Regions from separate parts of the Priestia sp. SIMBA_032 genome, predicted to be linked through region 2. Evidence: riboswitches for the same ligand, from Rfam matches in the RefSeq annotation. Region 2 holds a riboswitch; the other holds the start of a gene.
What was found. A riboswitch is a leader RNA that binds a small molecule or an ion and turns the genes downstream of it on or off. The one in region 2 is predicted to bind S-adenosylmethionine.

Region 1 (9,453 bases), on a different contig from region 2:
AGAGTATGTATTGAGTCATTCTGATACAGCAGCGCTATTTTTCATTGATGAATTTAAAAGCACTTCTTATACGTCTATTATCACCGGCATTGAGCATAATCTTCCCAAACTAAAACATCTTATAAACTTAAGTGGATCAAGCGAACATACTTCTTGGAACGAGTTCTTAATGAGTAGCTCAATGGTATCGGATGAGATTCTCGATAAGTATGAGCAATCCTTACATATCCATGAAGTTATCAATATGCAATATACTTCCGGAACAACAGGTTTTCCAAAAGGAGTTATGCTAAGTCACCATAATATAGTAAACAACGGCTTTTTAGTTGCTCAGTCTATGAAACTGACTAACGAAGACCGCCTATGCATCCCAGTTCCTTTCTTTCATTGTTTTGGATGTGTGCTGGGCGTTCTAGCATGCGTATCCGTAGGTGCTACTATGCTACCGATTATTGAATTTCAGCCTTCCTCTGTTTTACGCACCGTAGAGAAAGAAAAATGTACAGCTCTTCACGGTGTACCAACTATGTTTATTGCGGAATTAAATGCACTTGAGTTTAATCAATATGATTTATCTACTCTTCGCACAGGAATCATGGCTGGTTCTAATTGTCCAGCAGAAGTAATGAAGCGAGTCATACATGACATGGGTATCAACGAAATTACCATCGCCTATGGTCAAACCGAAACATCTCCCGTAATCACCCAAACAACCCCAACTGATTCGATCGAGCGGCGAGTACAAACGGTTGGCAAAGTGCATGATCATGTACAGATCCAAATTATTAATCCAGTTACAGGTAAACAAGCTTCTTTCGGAGAACAAGGAGAACTTTGTGCAAAAGGATATTTAACAATGAAAGGATATTACAAAATGCCGGAAGAAACAGAAAAAACAATTGTAGAAGGCTGGCTACATACAGGAGATTTGGCTACCATCGATAAAGATGGCTATGTGAAAATTACAGGACGCCTAAAAGATATGATTATTAGAGGCGGAGAAAATATTTACCCAAGAGAAATTGAAGAGTTTTTATATAGAATACCCGAGGTAGAAGATGTGCAAATTGTCGGTATTCCTGATCCAAAGTATGGAGAACGAGTTGCTGCATGCATTAAACTCAAGCAACATTCTTTTCTTACCGCTCAAGAAATCAAAGACTTTTGCAAAGGTAAGCTTGCTCGTTTCAAAATTCCCGAACATATTTATTTTATAGACGACTTTCCCATGACGGCATCCGGCAAGATTCAAAAATATAAATTAAAAGAAAAGATCGTAGCACTTTATAAATAATCAGATTTTTTCGAATTCCACCTGTCATTATGAAGAAAAGTTTACTATACTGATACATATCTGTTTTTCTTCCTTCATACAGATATAAACAACAATGTCTATTGAAATAGGTGAAAATAATGGAAAATGAAATGTTGCTCAAATTAGGTATTTCTGCTGTACTTGGTCTTATTATTGGAATTGAAAGGGAACTAAAACGAAAGCCTGTTGGTTTAAAAACATCTCTCGTAATTTCCATTATTAGCTGTTTACTCACGATTGTTTCGATTGAGTCTTCTCAAATTTTTAATAAAGGTGACCATATCACAATGGACCCGCTTCGTCTGGCTGCTCAAATTGTTTCCGGAATTGGTTTTTTAGGAGCGGGTGTCATTTTACGAAAAGAAAATGACAGCATCTCCGGGCTTACAACAGCGGCTATTATCTGGGGAGCAGCAGGTATAGGCATTGCTGTAGGTGCAGGGTTTTATCCTGAAGCTATTACCGGAGTTGTACTGCTCATCATCAGCGTTGAACTTCTTCCTTTCCTTATTACTATTCTAGGGCCTAGGCAACTGCGCGAGAAAGAGCTTATTCTTCAACTCAAGCTGGCTGATAAGCACAATATTTTTGATACAACTAACAGCATTAGAGAAAAGAATATTACGATAAAAAATATTCGAATCAAAGATTTAGACACCAATGAATTATATATACGTATGAAAGTCTCAGTTAATAATCAGCGTCCTACTACAGAAGTGTATTACGAGATTCAAAAAATCAGCGGTATTCGTAGCATTGAAGTTGAAAATGTATAAATAAAAAACGGCCAATTGGCCGTTTTTTTATTTATATTTTTCAATCTGTTGTAAAAATTCCCTCTGTTTTACTAGAGACAGCCGGTATTGATCATCGATAATTTCTGTTAATAACTCATGTTTACGGCTCTTTGATACATTCAATCTGTGGATAAGAACTCTACATTCATACAAAAACTGTGTATACTGTGTGTAACTCTCATCATAAATTGAAGATAATTCTTCTTTAATTCGTTTTGTCAACAAAGGACTAGCGCCATCTGTGGATATTGCTAGCGATAATCTCCCTCTAGAAAACTGTGCAGGAATTTGAATATTTCCATCAGAAAAACTGCTGGCCATATTAACCAACTGATCATTTTTAATATGCTGCTTAACAAACTTATTCACAGCTTGATCATTTGTAGCTACAACAATAAAAAAAACATTAAGTAAGTCTTCTTCTCCTACTTTTTTTCTTTTTACACGTAGCTGATTTTTAGCTTCCCACTCATTTATTTCGGCTGAAACAGTTGGAGCAACCACTGTAATGGCTGCTCCTTCTTGTAAAAAACCTTTAATTCTACGAGTTGCGATTGTTCCGCCTCCCACTACTAAGACCGAACGATCCTTTAAATCAAGCATAACGGTATACATCGTATTGATTTCCTTTGCTCGATAATAACGTTTTTACTTGATGACTTAAAATGTGTGCAAGTCCATCATGATAACCTAGGTAGTTGGCTAAGATAAACTGCCGGTCATCTGTTGATAACTGCTCCAATTCTTCCTTAATTTCGTTCATTAAAATACCGGTAAACAAAAGGTAAGGAAGAACGAATACTTGCTTATACGAAGTTTGTTTAGCAAGGTGCAGGCCTTCTTTTAAATTAGGAGCAGCGGCAGCTAAATAGCATGTGCTGACTTCTTTAAAAGCTCCTTTACCTTTTAGCAATTGAGCTATTTCGTTAAAATCTTTTTTTACAGCAGGATCACTGCTTCCTCTGCCGACCAGCAATACCATCGAATCTTCATGCTTATCCACGTTGGTTTCATTGATTCTCTCTACTAAGATATCAACAATTCGTTCGTCTACGCCGAACGGTTCTCCGTACAGCACTTCTACCTGTGGATAGCGTTCATATACTTTGTGTATTTCTTCAGGTATATCATGCTTTGCATGCGCAGCTGTTAATAACAGCAGCGGCACAATTGCAATACGAGTAGCACCTTGTTCAATACACGCTTCAAATCCTTGTTCAATAGTAGGGTAAGCTAGTTCTAGGAAACAAACTTCTTGAATCGGTACATCTAGATTTTTTTTACACCTTTCAATAAAAGCAACTGCCTGATCAGCGCCTTCTTTTACGCGGCTGCCATGGCAAACATATAAAACTGCATCCATATAATCAACCTCTTTAGTAAGCTTCTTGTGCATACGAATAGTAATGCTGTCCAGTCTTCTCAAACCAATTCAATCGGTCATGAAAATTTACAACTTCACCAACGATAATCATACTGGGATTTTCAATTTGTTCTTCTTTAACAATATCAACAATTGTACCAAGAGTTCCAGTTACAGTGCGCTGGTCCTCACATGTGCCCCAGTGAATCAATGCAATTGGCGTAGCTGAGGTTTTTCCATGTTTCATTAACTGTTGACAAATGTACGGTAAGTTCCTCACTCCCATATAAATGGCAAGAGTATCTACACCTTTGGCTAGGCTGTCCCATTTGATTGCATCATGCTCGCTGTCTTTACGGTGCCCTGCTACAAAAGCAAAGCTTGCGCTGTATTCCCGGTGAGTGACAGGGATTCCTGCATAAGCAGCGGCTGCGATACCTGATGTAATTCCTGGAACAATTTCAAATGAAATGCCTTGTTGCACGAGAGCTTCTGCTTCTTCCCCTCCGCGTCCGAAAACAAAGGGATCTCCGCCTTTTAAGCGCGTTACAATTTTCCCTTTTTTAGCGAATTTCACTAAAAAGTTATTGATTGTTTCTTGCTTGAGGGTATGATAATTTGGAAGCTTTCCGCAGTAAATAATATCAGCATCACTTTTAGCATACTCCAGCAGGTCCTTATTCACTAAACGATCATATAAGATAACATCTGCTTGCTGAATTGCTTTCAACCCTTTTAATGTAATTAAATCTGGATCTCCTGGTCCTGCACCGACTAGATATACTTTCCCCATGAATGCCTTTCACCCTTCCATCATTTCCACGTCTCCGCAGCGCTCCCACATTTTAATTTGAATTAGAACAGCGGACAAAGTCCGCTGTCATTTAGATGAATTTTCGGTTAGCTAAATATTCAATCACAGTTTGTACACATTCTTCTACAGACTGTGTGCTTGTATTAATTGTTACTTCAGGATTAGCCGGTGACTCATACGGAGAATCAATTCCTGTAAAATCACGGATCTCTCCGCTTCTTGCTTTTTTGTAAAGGCCTTTTGGATCTCTTTTTTCACATTCTTCTAACGGACACTCCACGTATACTTCCAAAAATTCATTCCCCTCTAAGATCTCACGCACTTGAGCGCGGTCTTCTTGGAATGGAGAGATAAATGCTGTTAGTACCACTTGACCGCTGTCTACGAACAGCTTAGAAACCTCACCGATACGGCGAATATTTTCTGTACGATCTTCAGCAGAAAACCCTAGATTCTTATTTAAGCCAAAACGAACATTGTCACCATCTAATACATAATTGCGAATATTTTTATCAAAAAGCGCTTTTGCCACTGCGTTTGCCACGGTAGATTTACCTGAACCAGAAAGACCGGTAAACCATAATACAAAACTGTGATGATTGTTTTGCTCGCGTCTTTCCTCTTTTGTAATTCCAGCATCATGCCACGTAATGTTTGTTGATTTGCTCACTTCAACCGCTCCTTATTTTGAAGATACTTTTTGGTTTGCTAATCCTTTAATTAACACTTCAATTACTTCTTTACGGCTGAATGTGCTTGGTGGCACTTCTCCGTTACGAAGCATTTCACGTACCTTTGTTCCAGATAGAATCATATGATCTTCCTTGCTGTGAGGGCATGTTTTCGTTGATGCCATCGCTTCACACTTCTTGCAGTAGAAGCTGTGTTCAAAGAATAAAGGTGTAATTCCTAATTCATCTGCTGTAAAGTTACTGAAGATTTTTTGTGCGTCATATGTTCCATAGTAGTCACCAACACCAGCATGGTCACGGCCTACAATGAAATGTGTGCATCCAAAGTTTTTTCGAACCATTGCATGGAAAATAGCTTCTCTAGGTCCAGCATAGCGCATTGCAGCAGGGAAAACTGCCAAAGCTACACGATCGCTAGGATAATAGTTCTCTAAAAGTACTTCATAACTTTCCATACGGATATCTGCTGGGATATCATCTGACTTTGTTTCTCCTACAAGTGGATTTAAGAACAGGCCGTCTACAATTTCTAATGCTGTTTTTTGAATATATTCGTGCGCACGGTGAACAGGGTTACGAGTTTGGAATCCAACAACCGTTTTCCAACCGCGTTCTTCAAATGCTGCTCTTGTTTCAGTTGGATCTAGGTAATACTTTTCAAAACGCGTTTTAGGTGTACGTTCTACAAGTACGATTGGACCTGCTACGTATACATTTGGGCGTTCCATCATTTTTTTCACGCCAGGATGAGCAAGTTCTGCCGTGCGGTACACATTTTCCGCTTCTTTTTCTTTATTTGGTGTATATACCTCAGAGACTTCTAGAACACCATACGTTACGCCGCTTTGAACTAGTTTTACTTTGTCGCCAATGTTTAATTCTTTAGCTTGCTCTTCTGTTACGGGAAGAGTAATAGGAATACTCCATACAGTTCCATCTGCTAGACGCATATTTTCAACAACGGATTGATAATCTTTTTCTCCTAAAAACCCTGTAATTGGGCTGTAAGCACCAATTCCAATTAGTTCTAAATCACTTAGAGCCATGTTGTCTACTTCAATTTCTTTTGTTAGTGACGTGTAGTCATATGTTGGTTGATATAAATTAATTAATTCTCCACCGTGTGCTTGAATTGTTGTCATTTTGTAAAATCCTCCTTAAGTAATTAACACAATATAATAAAAAGCACTTGAATCACGCAGTCATTTTTTCTTTTTCCGACTGCAAGCTTGCTCTTTTTCTTCTAGTCGTCCTAGCTAAGCTTAGAACACCTGCTGTGGCAATGCAGCCACTAGCTAGCACCACAAATGAATATAAGTCGCTTTCAAGTACTAATTTCACAAGAACATATGAGATTACGAGTGAAAACACAGGGGATACCACCCAAACCTTTAACATTTGAATGACCACTTCGCGCTGTTCTTTCGTAAATCCCGTTTTCGCTGCTCCTATTCCAATAATAGAAGACGTAGTGACCTGTGTAAGCGGTACAGGCAAACCAAAAAGTGAAGCTGCTGTAACAAGAGAAGCACCAGTACCCGAGATAATACAACCTTCTCCTACAGAATAGCGAGTAATTTTTTTTCCGTTTGTTTCAATAACTCGGCCTCCTAATAAAAGAGCTCCAAGCGCCACAGCCAATCCTCCTGCTATGACACCCGTTGTAGCATCCATTAATCCAGCTCCTACTAGAGGACCGACAGCATTTGCCACGTTATTCATTCCAGCTGAGAAGGCTTCAAAGAATCCCGTCGCTATAACTAAAATCGTTAAAACTCTTTTCCACTTTCCCTCTGCTTCCTTTTTATGGGCTCTGCGTTTTATCACTTTTCCAATCAAAAAAGCAATGACAAATGAAACCAGCGGAACAATCATCCAAAAAGACATTACAACTAAAAGTTTTTCCACATACAGAGATTGATAAGCTACTCCTACCCCAACAACTGAGCCAACCGTTACTTCACTTGTTGATAGAGGGATACCAATTAAATTCGCGAAAAAGAGTGACAGCGTTGCAGCAGCCAGAATGATAATAACTAATTCTACTGACAGCAATTTTTCAGGTATGATACCTGAACTGATGGTTCTTACCACCTCACCGCCTCCGATGATGGCTCCGAGCACAATACCTACAGCACAGATGAAAAGGGCTACTCTTCGCTTTTTAATCGCACCGGAGCCGTATGAAACGCCCATAGCAGCTGCTGCACCGCTTGCCCCAATATTCATTGCAAAAAAAAGCGCAATGATAAAGGCAACATATAAAAGCATCATTTATTCAGCTCTTTCGTATTTAAGATTCGTGTAATCCGCATTCAACTTTTTGTGTACCTGCCCATCTTCCTGAACGTAAATCGTCTACATTGTAGGCAGGTGCGGTACAGGGCTCACAGCCGATACTTGGGTAGCCTTGATCATGAAGTTTGTTATATGGTAAATCATGCTTATACACATAGCGCCAAACTTCTTTCCAAGACCAATGAATTAACGGGCAGACTTTCACTTTCTTGAATTTCTCATCTTTATTAAAATAATTCGTGTTGGCACGGGATTCAGACTGCTCGCGTCTCAAACCAGAAATCCACGCATCATAAGGAGCAAGAGATTCCCTTAACGGGATGATTTTTCGAATTTGACAGCATAGGTTAGGCTGACTCTTCCAAAGCTCATCTCCATGTTTTTCGGCTTGTTCTGCAAGCGTTAAATCCGGTTTTTTCATATGAATACGCAAATCAGGAAAGCGTTCTTTAATTGCATCAATTACTTCATATGTTTCTTTAAAATGAACGCCCGTATCTAAAAAGACAATTTCAGCATCTTTTTTCACTTTTGAAATTAAATCAATTAACACGATTCCTTCAATACCAAAGCTTGATGCATAAATAATTGAATCTCCATAGGTATCATACGCCCACTGCAATGCTGAAAGGGCTCCTTTTGTTTCATCTTCACTATCGAACTCTGGAAATGTATCACTCCAGTTTTCGTACGTATATAAGTCTGCCATTTTCTTCACTCCAATTCTTAGTTATCCGCGTTATCCAATAAAAAAAGACGGTTTTACCCACTAGAATTGGATAAAACCGCCTCTAGTGTGTCTAGTCAGCGAAACTATTTAATTCTTACTTTGCTTCCACGTGCTCAAAGATTTGTTTTAAGTCGGGGGTTACAGTCATTAATGTCCCTCCTTAAATTATCGCTTGCGCTATATCAAAATAAAAAGTCTTCCATATTGAAAGACTGGGTAGGCAATAAATTTTCACCTTATCTTTCAAAATGATCCACACTTTGCTGGAATTAGCACCTTGCTAAGCAGGTTGCCGGGGTTCAGCGGGCCAGATCCCTCCACCACTCTTGATAAGCATTTTTTAAAAATTTTAGCATATTTAGAATATTTGTCAACATTAAAAATCATATATCCGATAAGAAAACTATACTTTAAATTCACAGAAATATCTATACTTTTATTTAAAACAACATATGTAAATTTAAACCAAATGTGAACATATCAGTTTATAAAACGCTTTCTTTTTTCTCCAACTTTTTATATTCTCTTGCTAAATAAAACGCAAAACCTCCCTATAAAATTAATAAGGGATTTATAAGCTTTACGGATAATTCACCCACATTAGCACACATTACAGATAACACTGACTGACAGATAGGAGCTATATAAGATGGAGAGACAACCCTTTCAATTAGACGATACAATTAAAAATAATGTGCGAACATATTTACAGCAGATTTCAACTGAAGCCTCTAATTTAATTAAACATTTAGACACGAGTGATCATTGTATCCTATGTGATTTTGAGGAGATGAGAAGGTTATTTCAAGATGTTCAAGCTACGGCCGCCTCTTATTACTTGCGTCATTACTTATCGCCTTATACATTTGAATATGCTGCTCTGTCCTTAGCTATTCATAACCTTTCTGAGAAACGTCACGGCGCTTTAATTGTCATTGAACGGGAACAAAATGTAGACCCTCTTATTCAAAAAGGAATGCCTATTCAAGCTCCTGTCAGCGCTACGCTAGTTGAGACACTGTTCTATCCAGGGACACCCTTACATGACGGAGCCGTCCTAATTAGAAATAATCAGCTTATTTCAGCTGCTAATGTTTTACCTCTCTCGTCTATTATTTCAACGAACAAAAAATTGGGAACACGTCACCGTGCAGCCATTGGAATGTCAGAAAAGTCGGATGCATTAATTTTAGTTGTATCCGAAGAAACAGGTAAAATTTCGTTTGCTCTTGATGGAAGCCTCTACCCTATTCACTCCAGCAAAAATATGATTTAAGAGCCCTTTCCTGACAAGCAGCCCTATCTTGACTTCTCTACCCTTTCTCTTTAATATATTTCATAGTTTTTACATACTATAGATACGGGTGATGCATATGGCAATTTTAAAATTTGAACATGTAGGCGTTCAAGTAAAGGACATAGAAGAATCTATTGAGTTCTATAC
Region 2 (9,453 bases):
CGCATTAGCTCAAACAGTTACAGATAATGATCTTATTCAGCAGCTTGTTAACGAACATACGCCGTTTGGTCATTTTGGGCGATTTGCCCTTCGTACAGATGATATGGATTTGCTCATAACCGAGCTTAAAGACAAGGGCTACACTGTAAAAGGCCCTGTAGCAGGGTCTCGTCAAGCTAATCACGGAGAAAGGCTTCAATGGCAAATGTGTTTTATTGAAGATGACCATGATGCCCTCCCTTTTCCTTTCTTTATTGAGTGGGGTGAACCAGAAGAAAAACGCAAGCCAAAGCTAGCGGCTCTTTCTTCCCATCAAGCCGGTCAGCTGCAGCTAAAAAACATTTACTGTGCTGTACATAACCTTGAAGAATCCATCGGCAAATGGACAAAACTGCTGGACGTTCAGGCTGGCGAAATCTACAAAGACTCTTTACTTGATACACGTTGTCAAAAACTATATGTCAATGGAGGAAACCTTATTTTTTGCAGCGGAACACAAGGCGTTGTCCATAATACATTAAAAAAAGTTGGAGAACGTCCATTGTTGGTTGAATTGGATCACGCTCTAACATCGCAACAAATTACCGTACAAGGAGCTTCTTTTAAATTTAACAAATAAACATCCGCTGACGGATGTTTATTTCTGTGCTTCTTTTATAGCTTGATAAATGAAGTGAGGCAAAATTTCAAAGGAATACTGAACGTCTAATCTTTCGGTCCATTGATGTGCATCTCTTCCCAGCGGTCCAATGTTCAGCACCGGCATCTTCAGCTCCTCTAGCTCTTCTAGCTCTTCTAGCGGGATATGATACCCTTTATTCCATAGCGGCATATTCACTACTAACGTATTAAATGTATGAAGCGGATGCTGCAGGCTGGCATAGCTTAAATCTGAAATTCCGCCAAAATAACTTTGTTCAACTAGCTCCACTTGAAATTGCTCTTTGGCAGTTGCCTGTACGTTTGATAAAATCCCTTGTACAAACGGATCATCATGTGAACAAACGGCCGGATAAAAAGGCGGCGTAAAAAATAAGACTATCATCGGAGCTGCTTCTTTACATAAACCAGCTAAAGAGTTTACTAATTTAATGGTTTTATTTCTGTCATTATCTTCTTGTGCCAAAAGTGCTTCTTCCATTTCTTGCACATATTTTTCACCGTGCTGTTTGACTGCATGAGTATAAAGTTCTTCATACGTCCATACATTCACGTCAAGAGATGAACCCTCCATTCCCGCAGCGTACTGCCTAGCGGCTTTATTATAATGTTTTTTTACATTCAAAGCTGCTTTGTCAGCCGATTTCAACAGCAGATCTGTCACCTCTTTAAGAGAGCGGTTTAACATAAATAAATTAAACAATACAACGGCTGAATGCGGAACTTGAACTGAATACTCTTCTTTTAAATCTTTTTGTATCAGCACCGTAGGAGGTGGACTCGTTTCATCTCTTACTTTTTCGCAAAAATCAACGTTTAATTCTATTTCTTTTGTTAAATAAGAAGCTAGTAAATTAGCATTCAAACCAGCTAGCGGTTCCCCTACGTGAGTTTCTTTTCCATAACACAAAAAGCTTGGCATGATTTTCCCAATCGACCCTGAGTACACATAGTTCGTTTGATCTCCAGGATAGCGGCTGAACACTGGTTCTGCATTTAGCATGAGAGAAAAATCCAGCTGATGTTGGCGCGCAAGTTCTAAAAGAACAGGCACTGCTTTTCTCATTCCAAGCGAATTTACTTCTTCATCCGGCACTGACAGCAGCAGGATGTTTCCGTCAAACTCTCCGTTGCATGCTCGTTCAATCATACTGATATGCAGGGCAATACCTGCTTTCATGTCCATCGTTCCACGGCCAAAAAGCCAGTCTCCTTTTATCATATCTTTTTGTACGTACGCCGGAACTTGTTCCATATGGTTATAAAAAGTATTCGTTAACGTATCAGCGTGAAAAGCATCCTTTTGCCACTGTCCATAATCTTGTACATCCACTACATCGTAATGACTTACTAATACAACTGTTTTATTTGTATTTTTCCCTTCAACAAAAGCTGTGACAATCGATCGCCCGTCTCCTGTTGAATGAAGCTTAACTTGCTCGTTTTTTTGAAAGTAAGGCAGCTTCAATAAATACGACGCTATCGCTTCAGCCATTTCCACTTCTGCCATCGTTCCTGTAACGCTAGGTATAGAAACCAATTCGCTTACAAGCTTCTTTAACTGTTCTTTTGTTTGATACAAAGATGTTTTGTTCGACATGCCCTTCATCTCTTTCCTTTTTCTAAATTTTCCATCAAACAAAACGATTCGTCAATCCCTTTGACAGAGACCCTTTCATTCTATCTCTATGTATCATAGTATGCGCTGCCTTGACGCACATGATAAAAAAAGAGTGCGCGGCTAGGGCTAGCACCGCACACTCTTTTTTTTACTTTTCGTCATCTTCTAAAAAGTCTAGGATACGATCAATAAGCTGTTCGCTTCCTGCATCGTTTCCATGTTCAAGAGACATTTCCATTTCAATGCTCCTTTCATAAAATATTCTTGTTTTATAACATACCACAATTCATTTCGAATGTAACCTTTAATTTGTGTAAAAATTTCGACAATTTATGATTAATTTTAAAACCTAGTGAGTAATGATTATACCCACCAGATTCTTCGGTTGTCAAAGAACATGCTTTCTATTTAAAAATACTTAAAAAATAGAGGCGCGAGCAGACTTCTATAACAGACAGCCTACTCGCTCAAGCTTAGAACAGCATGATGAATAAATTTCTAGTTCATTTGCTTTTTGTACATCTTTAATATCTATGCCTACAGCATATGTACGAACTTGGTTTTCGACCACAATTTCGTAAAATGTTTCTAATTCACGATAAGCTACTTCATAATGCTTTCCTAATAATTTCACGGCTTCCTTTAATGCTTTCTCTCCTGTATATGCTGCAACTGCTGTATGACTCATAAAACCCTCTCCTTTTAGAAAAATAAAAAAAACTCATTTTGCTTTGATGCAAAATGAGTTTTTCACCCGTTTTATCACCCAAAGCACATGCTTTGCTGGTAGGAGCACCTTACATTCGTAGGTTGCTGTGGAGTCAAAGAGCCAGATCTCTCGTCCACTCGTGATAACTTTTTTAATTTAAAATTTATTTTATCAAACAATTCCATCCGCGTAAATAGAAAAATAAAAATATTTTAATTTTTTTGGCAATGGAATGAATTCAAAAAATGGAAGCTTAGATTAGCAAAATAAGAAGCTGCTACAAGTAATGCCTCTTCATTTAATGAAAAAGATGGATGGTGCCATTCATATTCTCCAGCTGTACCCATCCATACAAAAAATCCTGGTACATGCTGCTGATATACGGCAAAATCTTCTCCTCCAGGCGATTGTTCAGCTTCTACGACTTGGTAACTGAGATCCTCCGCCGCTTTAGTAGCCAGTTTTTCCAGCGTATCATCATTGTTTACTACAGGAAGATATGGATACCATTTAACGTCTACTGAAGCCCCTAAAGCTGCTCCAATCCCTTCAGCAGTTCGTTTCATAAGACCTGGTATTTTTTCTCTCGCTTCTTCTTGAAAGGTACGCACCGTTCCTTCAAGCGTTACTTTGTCAGGAATGACGTTCCACGAGCTCCCTCCATGGATTTGAGTTATGCTGACAACAACATTTTGAAATGGGCTGAGATTACGGCTGACAATGGTTTGTAAACTAGTAACAATTTGACCAGCAGCAGCAATCGGATCTACTGTTTTTTCAGGGATGCCCGCGTGACCTCCTACTCCTTTGACGTCAATTTCAAAACGATCAACGCTTGCCATTAAAGGTCCCGATTTGATACCAATGGTTCCTACAGGAAGATCCGGTTTGTTATGCATCCCAAATATCGCTTCTACTCCTTCGAGCACACCTTTTTCAACTAGCATTTTTGCCCCAGAAGCCGTTTCTTCGGCCGGTTGAAAGATAAACCGTACCGTACCGCAAAGCTCCTGCTGACGTTCTTTAAGAAGAATGGCTGCTCCGATTATAGAAGCCGTATGAAAATCATGGCCACATGCGTGCATAACTCCGTTTACTTCAGATGCAAATGGCAGATTGGTTTTTTCTTCAATTGGCAGCGCATCAATATCAGCTCGAATTGCGATAGTAGGTCCCGGCTTTCCTCCCACAATTTCTGCTACTGTTCCTACGTCTAAATGGAATGTATCCGCTATAGACATATCATAGTGCTTTAACCACTTTTTAATACGTTTAGTTGTTTCATATTCTTTCATTGAAAGTTCTGGAAACCGGTGCAGCTCACGGCGTATGTCTATTAACTCATTTAGCAGTAATTGATCTGTCATATTTATCACTCTTTCACATTCCTTAATTTGGATCACCTCTCTATCTTTTACGACAAAGAGTGTACCTCATTGAATTTTTTATAAAGAAATAGGGTCGTATAACCTTCTGCAAGGTGCTTTTCTTTAGCTTGAACATATCCTTTTCGTTCATACATCTCAACTAACCAAGGATGTTCTTTTGCTGTTCCTAAAGACACACCTGGTGATTTAAACATATTTTTTATTATCTCTTCCTCTACTAGATGCAGCAGCTTAGAACCAACGCCTTTCCTGACAAACGACGGGTCCACTGCAAACCACCAAAGATGCGGAACAGCAAACGGACCTGGATGTTCTCCCCAAGGCATTCGTATAGATACAGTTGCAGCGATTCTTTTATCTTCTTCATATACATAGCAAAGGTTTTGAGAAATATTTTTCTTAACAAGAGCAAGATCAGCAGTAGCTGCTAAGAAAGGAATGCCTAGCTCTCGAATAGGCTTATATGCTTGTAGAGTCAAGTTCAATAAGTTATCTGCGTCGTCATTTGTTGCCAAACGGAATTCATTTTTCATCTCTTCGCCTCCTATGTAGTGCTTAAATATTTTATTTAACTTATAAGTTTACTGAGAATTAAAAAAGACAGACTGCCGCCTTGCGTACTCACTATACAACTGCTTTTATAACGTGTCAATTTTCATTATCTCTTTCTATGAAAGCTATCATAAAAACCAATACTTACAGTTTATTATACTGAACAAATATCAATAAATCCCCTTACGAAACCCCTTTCATTACTTTCGTTAAATTTTCAACCGCCATTATAGAGCGACGTATGATAAAATAGAACACGGTAGTTGTAAGAAAAGCAAACAGAAATGTAATCACTAGCATAATCGAAGCTGCTTGCTCTTGTTTCATAATAAGATAATAATTTGTCACTTCAATTACAGTAAGTGTTATGACCATCATATAATAGCATTTCACATGTAAACTTTGAAACGCTTTTTTTATTTTTCATTCCCTATACCATCTAAAGACATAGAATGTCTAATCTATATTAGTAGTATCGGCATATTTTTATATGTTTTTGTAAAAACTAAAGAAGAATTGAAGCAATTATTATTGGCGCTTTTCCACTAAATATTGGAATACATATCATTCTGCAAGGCGCTGCAACAGCAGTTGATAACTGTCTGATTATTCTTTCATTTGACCAAACTCTACCTTTGCTTATAAAATGAAGATTTGTAGAAAGGAGTACGAAAAATTTTATGTATACGTATCAAACAGGCAATCAAACAATTGACTACAAAATTGAAGTCGTTCCAAATAGAACCGATATCACGGTGCAAATTTGTGACAAAGAAGGGGTAAAAGTTATTATCCCGAGAGGTCTTAATGAAAACAATGTGCGTTCAATCATCGCACGCAAAGCAACATGGATTTTAAAACAACTAAACGGTTCACAACCAGCTGAGGAAAAGCCAGCTGCTCCAAAGAAAGAAGCAGTAAAAAAAGAAACAGCTAAAAAAGAGGCTCCTAAAGCAGCAGCTTCTGCAGCTAAAACTGGTTCTTTTGAAGAAGGAGACAAATTCCCTTACCTAGGACGTCAATACCGCTTAAACATCGTTCGTGGAGATGTAGCAAAGGCTGAAATGACATTCCGTGCAAAATTCATTGCTACAGTACCTGAAAGCTGGAACGAGCAGCAAACAAATGAAGGTATTGGACAACTATTAACAGAATGGTACCAAGGCCGCGCTGGTGAAAAATTCCAAGAAGCTTTGAAATCTGTTAAAAAAGCAGCAGACAATGCTCCTGAATCTGTTAAGTGGGACGAGTTAGGTGAAGAATACGCTACGACTCAAGATAATACAATCGTGTTAAACTGGCGTTTGCTAACAGCTCCTCTTGCAACAATTGAATATGTCATTGCTTCTCAATTTACAAATGCAGATGAGTTATTCGAAGATGCAGCTGAACGCAAACAGTGGTTAAGCGATAACTCCCTAAACGCATTTTAAGTTTATACATAAAAAAAGCACGCGGCGAACGCGTGCTTTTTTTATTTGGATAGAAGTACTCGAATAATTTCACTGCTCAAAAGTCAGTTAACCTGACGGGTTCATTCAAGTGCAGTTTATAAATCAATATATAATATACATGTTTAAAGTTTTATTAACCTTATGTTTCATTCTATAAAAACCTGATTTTTACCCTTTTAATACTTTAAATGCTTCTCTTATTTTTCTTACAAAATCTAACGGTGGTTCTACGGATTCAAAGTGCATATACATTGCTCTCGGCTCTTCAAATAGCCAATGGTTGTGAACGGCCGTAACCTTAATATCCCTTTTTCTAAGCTCCGTTAATAATGGATTTACCTCTTATTGCAAAGCACGGTTTCACCTAGATTTAGCGCCCTTCCTTTGCTGTCTAAATCTTCAAAAGTGAAAAATTGAGGAGTACTAATGGAGAGCGTGTTGGACGCCCTAAAATTTTAAAACGAATCGTCCGAAATTTTTGTACCAAACAAACGCCATTTTCATCTAAACTGTCTTGTCCACCTAGAATTCTCGCAAACTCCTGACATAGACTCTTTTTATTTTCCCAACTCATTATGCTGACTTCCTCTCTTCCACTAACTTGTCCTTCCTTAATAAATGTATGTAAAATCCATCAATTAGAAACGACAAATCACACAGAAAATCTGCCCGTTTTATAGATATAAACGATAAAAAGTCATATTTATTTTTATTTGCTCATATCAATAGCATGTATTTTTGAATTCAACTAAAAAGAAACATTCAGATGCCTATTTAAAGACTTTAGAATTTACTTAAACAGTTTATTTTAATTGAATTTATAGGAGGAAGTAGAATGAAGAAAATAGGAAAAGACGATTTTATTTCAGGATTTGTTCCTCATCATAATCATGGCTCAGTGGACTACACTTCGGTTGCGTCAGGACATGTCCATCAGTGCCTCGATGTAACGTCTCCTCCAATTCAAAGCGAGGATGGAAGCCATATTCACTATACAGAAGGCTATGTTGTTTTTGAAGACGGACATACACATCATTACAAAGCCTACTCTGGTCCCGCTATTCCGATTGGCAACGGTATGCATGTTCACTATTATGACTTTTATACCAGCGAAGACAACCAGCATCGGCATCATGTCAAAGGTGTAGACCACCCTGCTCCAGGTGATAGATAATGAAATAATTTAATGCAATCAAGCCAAAGTCTCAGCTTCTGGACTGATTTTTATCTTGTGTTTATATACCCCTTTATTAACAGTGAGACCTTTAATAGATAAAGGTCTCTTTGTACATATATAAGTTAAATGCCAGTCTCTCCCTCTGCTTAAGCAAAAAAGGATAAGCGAGCTCTTTATTCCAAAAATTCGACATACCAGGTCTTTGGACATGTCAAAGTTTCTACACCAATCGATATATTGTGTTTTAAAAGAAAGATACATATAATCAAGAAAATGTTTGATTTTGTTTAAATGTGGATACGTATACCTATAAGCAAGATAGCAAACACTTAAGATGAGTGGTTACGATGTAAAAGTTGTAATGACCATGTAAAGAAAGGAAGTGCAGCGTATGAAAGGACAGAGCTTTTTTATTTTAGGACTTATATTTGCTCTTATCATTGCTGTTTTAGCTGTAATTAACAACGATCCGGTACAATTTAACTATGTATTTGGTTCACAAAAATGGCCTCTTATTTTAATTATCTTAACAACGGCTGTGTTTGGAGGAGTCGTTGCTGCTTCATTGAGCTTTGTAAAAATTGTTCAACTAAGAGGACAAGTGAAACAGAAAAACAAGCGAATTGCTGAACTGGAAGAAGAAATCAAGCAGCATAAGCCTGTTGAGCCTGTTGTGGAAGAAGAGCCAAATCAACCAGCTACTCGAACTGAGCGCGCTCAGTTATAATAAAGAAAAGCCGTTATTCTCTCGAATAGCGGCTCTTTTCATTTTTTGTTCCGCCAAGCATATTTTTGGCATATACGCATAAACAGATAGATATGGAAAACTTTAGTTCTGAATGGTACAATCAACACTGTTATATCTCTATGAAAAACTTAAATTGACAGTCTTACCGTTAAGAAGGTGTTCATCCATTATGATCAATAAAAAAATAAAGCGCGAAATTCTTACATACACAAGCGTCATCCTCGGCACCGTTTTGCTTTCTGTTGTCGTTCAGCACTATTGGTTTCAGCCCTACACTGTAAAAGGTGATTCTATGAAGCCTATTTTGCACGAAGGCAATCGAATTATTATTAACAAGCACAGCAAGCTGGAGCGCTTTGATATTGTCGTGTTACAAGCTCCCTATAGCAGTGATTTTCTAGTAAAGCGGATTGTGGGCTTACCAGGAGAAACGGTCGAATACAAAGATGATGTTCTCTATATAAATAACAAGGTCAAAAAAGAACCGCATCTTCATAAATACTTGTCCAAAGTGCCCGTTTACGAGCGATTCACCGAAAATTTTTCAACGTACGAACTGTCTCCAGACGGCACGATACCGGATGGATACGTATTAGTGCTAGGTGATAACAGACGTATCAGCCGAGATGGAAGGCATTTTGGCCTTACTCCGATTTCTTCAATCATGGGAGAAGTCAATATGAAATACTGGCCTTTAAAAGAAATGACTTTTATGCATTAACATATAAAAAGAGGTGGAGACATAACGAAATGAATCCAATCTAAAGACGAACAAATGGGATACATGAGCTAAACCGCTTGTGACACCGCAGTCGATTTCCGTGCAAGACTTCGCTTTACCCTCCAATCAACTGCTAGAAGAATGAAACCTATGTTCACCATAACAAAAAAAAACGAACCACTAATCAAAACGTTTGATTAGTGGTTCGTTTTTCACTTCAGCTAAAATACTTTTGTTCCAGCCTCTTTTTATTTTGGATTTTCCTTATTTTCTATATGCTGTTCTTCTGCAAATTCTGTGTCATACGCTAGTTTTCGCTTAAAAGCCGGACGCGTTCTTGCTGTATGCTTTGTTTCAATATGGTTGAATAAGTAGCGGTGAACAAAAACCTCGGCAAATGTAATAATTGCTGCAGAAATAATA

Region 1: linked by a shared signal. The riboswitch ahead of SB717_RS20870 (phosphoadenylyl-sulfate reductase) and the one ahead of SB717_RS03160 (hypothetical protein) in region 2 are both predicted to bind S-adenosylmethionine.

The regions. Positions count from the first base shown of each region.
Region 1 covers NZ_JAWRXD010000006.1:305,961-315,413, reverse strand. Annotated here, with positions in the region: gene SB717_RS20910 (AMP-binding protein) at 1-1,294, shown strand, start outside; gene SB717_RS20905 (MgtC/SapB family protein) at 1,414-2,091, shown strand; gene SB717_RS20900 (NAD(P)-binding protein) at 2,119-2,727, opposite strand; gene SB717_RS20895 (sirohydrochlorin chelatase) at 2,708-3,475, opposite strand; gene cobA (uroporphyrinogen-III C-methyltransferase) at 3,489-4,268, opposite strand; gene cysC (adenylyl-sulfate kinase) at 4,360-4,959, opposite strand; gene sat (sulfate adenylyltransferase) at 4,972-6,123, opposite strand; gene cysP (sulfate permease) at 6,176-7,255, opposite strand; gene SB717_RS20870 (phosphoadenylyl-sulfate reductase) at 7,275-7,988, opposite strand; SAM riboswitch class I at 8,243-8,345, opposite strand; gene cdaS (sporulation-specific diadenylate cyclase CdaS) at 8,659-9,285, shown strand; gene SB717_RS20860 (VOC family protein) at 9,383-9,453, shown strand, end outside.
Region 2 covers NZ_JAWRXD010000001.1:625,965-635,417, forward strand. Annotated here, with positions in the region: gene SB717_RS03150 (VOC family protein) at 1-619, shown strand, start outside; gene SB717_RS03155 (M20/M25/M40 family metallo-hydrolase) at 638-2,260, opposite strand; gene SB717_RS03160 (hypothetical protein) at 2,727-2,969, opposite strand; SAM riboswitch class I at 3,038-3,139, opposite strand; gene SB717_RS03165 (amidohydrolase) at 3,203-4,357, opposite strand; gene SB717_RS03170 (GNAT family N-acetyltransferase) at 4,405-4,911, opposite strand; gene SB717_RS03175 (hypothetical protein) at 5,114-5,308, opposite strand; gene SB717_RS03180 (M48 family metallopeptidase) at 5,611-6,363, shown strand; partial or broken gene SB717_RS03185 (DUF1259 domain-containing protein) at 6,553-6,958, opposite strand; gene SB717_RS03190 (YmaF family protein) at 7,220-7,558, shown strand; gene SB717_RS03195 (LapA family protein) at 7,953-8,288, shown strand; gene lepB (signal peptidase I) at 8,479-9,030, shown strand; gene SB717_RS03205 (YndM family protein) at 9,279-9,453, opposite strand, start outside.